Rhodospirillum rubrum ATCC 11170: one gene and its partner. The protein of the gene in region 2 interacts with the protein of the main gene of each other region in a pairwise test. Links are inferred from orthologs where the notes say so. Each region holds a gene or a part of one and is shown on either strand. Other genes may lie near its edges. The genes, in order: RRU_RS06470 and RRU_RS17590.

Region 1 (3,312 bases), 2.5 Mb from region 2 along the record:
GGCCTTCGACTTTGACCCGCAGGCCAACGGCGCGCAAGCGCTCGGTCAGTCGCTCGGCCAGGGCCGCCACATGGCGGGCCGATCGCCCGCTAGCGACGACCATGCAATCGGCGAAGCTGGATTTCCCAGCAAGGTCGATGACGACGATCTCCTCGGCTTTGTCTTCATCCAAGGCGGTTTCAACGATTTCGGCCAATTTGGCCGGGTCGAGCGGCGTTAGCAGGGGACTAGAGATTGCCCTCTCCATCGGTTGGGACGGGGCCGGAAACGGTCCATCCTCGGGCGCGGATTGCGGTGGCCGAGGCGGCATGTTTCCGAATGGGTAGGAACACCCAGGCTGGCGGTGCCCGGTCCGCCAGCACGCCGGCGATTCGCGCCGGATGCCTGAAGCGGGCAAGGCGACGTGCCGCCAATCCCGCCAGGGCTTCTTTAGAATACGGTGCCCGATCGAGAATCGCAATGGGCGTCGTGGCCGCCAAGTGGCGCCAGCGGTGCCAACTGGGCAATTGGGCCAGATTATCGGCTCCCATCAGCCAGACGAAGCGGGCGCGCGGGAAGCGGCGATGGAGGATATCAAGGGTGTCGGCCGTCCGCGTCGTGCCAAAGGCGGTTTCCAGGGCGAGCGGCAGGATATGGCGTTCGCGGGCGCAAACGGCGCGGGCCGAGGCCAGTCGCGCCGCCAAGGGCGCCACTCCCCGCGCGGCCTTCAAGGGGTTCTGGGGCGTGACCAGCCACCACACGGCGTCCAGGCGCAAACGGGCCAGGGCCTGTTTGCTGATATGCAGATGGCCCTGGTGGGCGGGGTTGAATGATCCGCCAAGCAGGCCGATGCGCGAGCGTCGGCCATCGCCCCAGGGCGAGGGGGCCTGGGCCTTGCCCAGGGCGGGTTCCCCGCGGCGCGCCGTCACGACCTGACCTTCATGGGGCGACCGTCATGGTCTGGTTTGGCCGGTGCCGCGAACCTTGTATTTGAAGATGGTCAGTTGCTCGACGCCGACCGGTCCCCGGGCATGCAGGCGGCCGGTGCTGATGCCGATCTCGGCCCCCATGCCGAATTCGCCACCATCGGCGAATTGGGTCGAGGCGTTGTGCATGACGATGGCGCTGTCGACCTCGGTCAGGAAGCGCTCGGCGGCGGCGGCGTCCTCGGTCAGGATGCAATCGGTGTGATCGCTGGAATGGGCGGCGATATGGGCCAGGGCCTCGTCGAGATCGGCCACGACGCGGATCGAGACGATGGCGTCCAGGTATTCGGTGTCCCAGTCCTCGGCGGTGGCCGGACCGACCCGCTCGGAGAAGGCGCGGGTCTCCTCGTCGCCGCGCAGGGCGCAGCCGGCCTTGGCCAGGGCGTCGAGCAGCGGCGGCAGGATCGTGGCGGCGATCGCCCGGTCGACCAGGATGGTTTCGGTCGAGCCGCAGACCCCGGTGCGCCGCATCTTGGCGTTCACCGTGACACTCAAGGCCTTTTGCGGATCGGCCTTGGCATGGATATAGGTGTGGCAGAGGCCTTCGAGGTGCTTGAACAGCGGCACCTTGCTTTCGGCGCTCACCCGTTCGATCAGTGATTTTCCGCCGCGCGGCACGATGACATCGATGAAATCGGTCATGGTCAGCAGCATGCCGACGGCGGCGCGGTCGGGGGTGGGAACGCTTTGGATGGCGTCCTCGGGCAGGCCGGCCGCCCGCAGTCCGGCGGCCAGACAGCGGTGGATGGCGCGCGAGGAATTGAAGCTTTCCGAGCCGCCGCGCAGGATCGCCGCGTTGCCGGCCTTCAAGCACAGCGCCCCGGCATCGGCGGTGACATTGGGCCGGCTCTCATAGATAACGCCGATCACCCCGATCGGCACCCTGACGCGCTCGATGCGCAGGCCATTGGGCCGCTGCCATCCGGCCAGTACCGTGCCGACGGGATCGGGCAGGGCGGCGATGTCTTCCAGGCCCTTGGCCATCGCCTCGATCCGCGCCGGAGTCAGTTCCAGGCGGTCGAGCAGGGCGTCGGTCAGGCCCTTGGCCCGGCCGGCGCTCATGTCCTTGGCGTTTTCCAAGGCGATGGCCCCGGCCTCGGCGCGCAGGGCCGCCGCGCCGGCCAGCAGGGCGGCGTTGCGGGCGGCGGCGGGCGCCAGGGCCAGGATGCGGCCGGCGGCGCGGGCCCGGCGGCCGATGTCGATCATCAGCCCCGGAATATCATCGGTGGTCAGGCGTGCGGCGTCGTTCACGATCGGTGTCCTTCCCCGTCCTCGTCGCGGTGCCGGAAGCGGCTGTCGAGCACCAGATCATCGCGGTGGATCAGTTCCTCGCGCCCACGGTATCCCAGCAGCGCCTCGATGTCGCCGCTGCGATGGCCGACGAGCAAACGCGCCTCGTCGGAGGGATAGGCGATCAGCCCCTTGGCCAGCGGGCTGCCGTCGAGCCCGACCACCCGCACGGCGGCGCCGCGCTGGAAATCGCCCTCGACCGTGCGCACGCCCGGCGGCAACAGGCTGCTGCCCGCCGCCAGCGCCCGGGCGGCGCCGTCATCGACCCACAGGGTCCCCTCGGCCTTCAGCGCCCCGGAAATCCATGCCTTGCGCGCCGTGCGCGGCTCTTCGGCCGGCAGGAACCAGGTCTGGCGGCCGCCCTGGCGCAGCAGGCGCAAGGCGTGGTCGTCCTTGCCCGGGGCGATCGCCATGGCGCAGCCGGCATCCATGCAGATGCGCGCGGCCAGAAGCTTGGTGACCATGCCGCCGGTGCCATGCGGGGTCAGCGCCGCCCCGGCCATGGCGGCGATCTCCGGGGTCAGGGCGGTGACGGTGGGGATGAAGCGGGCCTCGGGATCGCGGTGGGGATCGGCGGTATAAAGGCCATCGATATCCGAAAGCAGGATCAACGCGTCGGCGCAGGCCATCTGGGCGACGCGGGCGGCCAGCCGGTCGTTGTCGCCAAAGCGGATTTCCTGGGTGGTGACGGTGTCGTTTTCGTTGATGACCGGGATGACGCCTAGCCGGAGCAGGGTTTCCAGGCAGTTGCGGGCGTTGAGATAACGCCGGCGGTTCTCGGAGTCATCAAGGGTCAGCAGCAATTGGGCGACGTTGATGGCGTGATCGGCCATCACCGTGCGATAGGCATGGGCCAGTTCGATCTGGCCGGCGGCGGCGGCGGCCTGCTTTTCATCAAGCCGCATGCGGCCCGGTTCCAGATGCAGCGAGCGCCGGCCGACGGCGATCGCCCCCGAGGAGACGATCAGCACCTCGCGCCCTTCGGCGCGCAGCTGGGCGATGTCTTCGGCCAGGGCCTTGAGCCAGCCGGTGCGCACCAGCCCGCTGCCCTGATCGA
Region 2 (3,220 bases):
CCCGGCCAAACGGATGCCGCGATCGCGCAAAGGCAGGCAGTCCAGGGCGGCCAGCGCCTCTTGCAGGTGATCGGGGCGGCCGCGCAGCAGCAGCAGATCGCCGACCATCAGGCTCAACTCGCCCAGCCCGCCTTCGAAGCGCCGGCCATTGCGCGCCACCGCCATGATCTCGACCCGCCAGCGCCCCGGGGCGTCAAGGGTCAGCGGACAACTGCCCAGAGCGATCGAAGCCGGGGTGATGACCGCTTCCAGGATCTCCTCGCCGCCCCGCGCCTCGGGCAGGGCCGGGCGGATGCCCTCGCGCGCCGCCAGGGCTTGGAGAACCGGCAGGGCGGCTTCCAGCAGCAAGACATCGCCGGCCCGCAGATCGATATCGGCGGGACGGGCGAAGACCCGCAGACCGCCGCGGATCACCCCATGAACGCGCACCGCCCGGCTTCGCTCGAAAGCCGGCACCCGCAGGCCGATTAACGGCGAGTCGCCACCAACCCGGCCCTCGGTCTGATAGGGACCGACCTCCAGCCCCTCGGGCAGGCCGCTCGCCGTGGTCGCCGGTCCGCGTTCGGGCAGCAGCCGCCAGCTGGCCAGCCCCAGCCAAAGCAGCCCGGCCACCGCTACCGGCAGGCCGGCGGCGGCGAAATCGAACAGGGCGAAGGGCCGCCCCAGGGCGTCCTGGCGGGCCTGGGCGATCAGCAGATTGACCGGCGAGCCGATCAGCGTCGTCATGCCGCCCAGCAGGGTGGAGAACGAGAGGGGAAGCAATAGGCGCGAGGCGGCGATCCCCCGCCTTGTGCCGGCGACCAGGGCGACCGGCATCATCAGGGCCAGGGCGCCAAAGCTCGATAGGCAGGCTCCGGCCAGGGCGCCAAGTCCGCAGAGCGGCACGATCAGTCCCAAAGGCGTGCGCCCGCCATCGGCCAGACGGCGGGCCAACCCCTCCAGCAGGCCAAGGGCCACCAGGGTTCTGCCGATCACCAGCAAGGCGGCGACGGTGACCACCACCGGGCTGGCGAAGCCGGCGAAGGCGTGCTCGATCGGCACCAGCCCCAGACCCACCGCGCCCAGCAGCGCGCCGACCGCCACCACATCATAGCGCAGGCGATCGCTGGCCAGCACGACCAGGGTGGTCGCCATCAGGGCGAGAAGCGCAAGCTGATCGAGGCTCATTCCCCCCGTCCCCGGCCGGCGCGGCGCCGGTTACCGGGGAAACAGATCGAAGCGGGCGGGCACCAGGGCAACCGGGCTTCCCGTTTTCCAGGCCCGCCAGCGCTCATCGCCGGCCGACACCTCGACCTCGACCAGATGGTCAAGACCGGCGACCCGCACATCAAGGCGCACCACGGCGCCGGCCTGACGCACGGCGGCGACGATGCCGGGCAGGGCGTCGCCCGCCGGCAATGTCTGATCGGCGATGCCCAGGTCATGGGGGCGGGCATACAGGGTGAAAAGCCCGGTGCTGTCGACGGCCTGACCATTGGCCAAAGGCTGGGCGTGGCCTTCAAGCCAGACGTGGCCGTCGCGGACCTCGACGGGCAGGCGGTTGACCGACCCCAGGAAGTCGTAAACGAAGGGCGTGGCCGGGCGGTCATAAACCTCGACCGGGCTGCCGGCCTGTTCGATCCGCCCCTGGCTGAACACCACCACCCGATCGGCCAGTTCCAGGGCCTCTTCCTGATCGTGGGTGACGAAGACCGTGGTATGGCCGGTGCGATCGTGCAGGTCGCGCAGCCAGCGCCGCAAGTCCTTGCGCACCCGGGCGTCAAGGGCGCCGAAGGGCTCGTCGAGCAGCAGCACGCCGGGCTCGATCGCCAGGGCGCGGGCCAGGGCGACGCGCTGGCGCTGTCCGCCCGAAAGCTGGGCCGGATAGCGCCCCTCCAGCCCCTCAAGCTGAACCAGGGTCAGCAGATCGCGAACCCGGCGATCGATCTCCCCATCCGAGGGCCGGGTGCCGCGCGGCCGCACCCGCAGGCCGAAGGCGACGTTCTCAAGCACCGTCATATGGCGAAACAGGGCGTATTGCTGGAAAACGAAGCCGACATGGCGGTCGCGCACCGGCAGGGCCGAGGCGTCCTCGCCATCGAACAACACCCGCCCGCCATCGGGGAATTCCAGGCCGGCGATGATCCGCAGCAAGGTGGTCTTGCCCGAGCCCGAGGGGCCGAGCAGGGCGACCAGTTCACCCGAAGCCACCGCCAGATCGACGCCGGCCAGGGCGGCCGCGGTTCCATGGCGGAAGGTCTTGCGTATGTTTTCGATATCGATCCGCATGGCGGGATCCCCTTTCGTCAATGGCGGCCCGAGCCGCGGGCGAGATCCGCGCCGTGACGACTTTCCAATGCCGTCTTGAGCACGAGGGTCACGAGCGCCAGCACGGCGAGCAGCGAGGCCACGGCGAAGGCGGCCGCGAAACTGTATTCGTTGTAAAGAATTTCAACATGCAAAGGCATGGTGTTGGTCAGGCCCCGGATATGGCCGCTGACCACCGAAACCGCGCCGAATTCGCCCATCGCCCGGGCGTTGCACAGCAAGACGCCATAAAGCAGTCCCCATTTTATATTGGGCAGAGTCACGCGCATAAAAGTCTGCCAGCCGGTCGCGCCCAAAGAAAGCGCCGCCTCCTCGTCGTCGCTGCCCTGTTCTTCCATCAAGGGGATCAATTCCCGGGCGATGAAGGGCAGGGTGACGAAGACCGTGGCCAACACGATGCCGGGAACGGCGAAGACGATGCGCACCCCGTGATCGACCAGCCAGGGGCCGAACCAGCCCTGGGCGCCAAAGACCAGCACGTAACACAGACCCGAGATCACCGGCGAGACCGAGAACGGCAGGTCGATCAACGTGACCAGTAGGCTGCGCCCGGGAAAATCATGCTTGGCCACCGCCCAGGCCGCCGCCACGCCGAACACCAGATTGAGCGGCACCGAGATCGCCGCCACCATCAGGGTCAGGCGGATCGACGACATGGCGTCGGGATCGGTCAGCGCCCGGAAATAGGTGGCGACGCCATCGGACAGCGCCTCGACGAAAACGGCGACCAGCGGCAGCAGCAAGAAAAGGCACAGGAACAGCACGGCGGCCAGGATCAGCAGGCCGCGCGCCACCGGCCGCTCGGAAACCGCCGCGCGGGCCACCGAACGGTCGGTCGGCAGAACGGCCGAAGAGGAAGGGGAAGCAGCCATCGCCTACCTCGTCGTCATGCGTGCGCGGCTCCAGGACTGGA

Evidence for each region.
Region 1: the proteins of RRU_RS17590 (region 2) and RRU_RS06470 interact in binary tests that used the Escherichia coli proteins (3 or more experiments, as listed by UniProt). The link is inferred for Rhodospirillum rubrum ATCC 11170 from one-to-one orthologs.

Annotation. Positions count from the first base shown.
Region 1 is NC_007643.1:1,459,739-1,463,050, forward strand. The notes cover bases 75-3,074. They hold RRU_RS06470 (glutamate-5-semialdehyde dehydrogenase), read right to left. Parts: upstream 2,217-3,074; coding sequence 933-2,216; downstream 75-932. Other genes in these bases: rsfS (ribosome silencing factor), read right to left, coding at 75-196; RRU_RS06465 (nicotinate-nucleotide adenylyltransferase), read right to left, coding at 228-908; proB (glutamate 5-kinase), read right to left, coding at 2,213-3,074. In the rest of the region: more of rsfS, read right to left, coding at 1-74; more of proB, read right to left, coding at 3,075-3,312. UniProt on the Escherichia coli protein: Catalyzes the NADPH-dependent reduction of L-glutamate 5-phosphate into L-glutamate 5-semialdehyde and phosphate. The product spontaneously undergoes cyclization to form 1-pyrroline-5-carboxylate.
Region 2 is NC_007643.1:3,917,873-3,921,092, reverse strand. The notes cover bases 234-3,141. They hold RRU_RS17590 (sulfate/molybdate ABC transporter ATP-binding protein), read right to left. Parts: upstream 2,269-3,141; coding sequence 1,198-2,268; downstream 234-1,197. Other genes in these bases: cysW (sulfate ABC transporter permease subunit CysW), read right to left, coding at 2,286-3,141; RRU_RS17595 (SLC13 family permease), read right to left, coding at 234-1,167. Outside these bases: more of RRU_RS17595, read right to left, coding at 1-233; more of cysW, read right to left, coding at 3,142-3,179; sulfate ABC transporter permease subunit CysT, read right to left, coding at 3,183-3,220. UniProt on the Escherichia coli protein: Part of the ABC transporter complex CysAWTP involved in sulfate/thiosulfate import. Responsible for energy coupling to the transport system.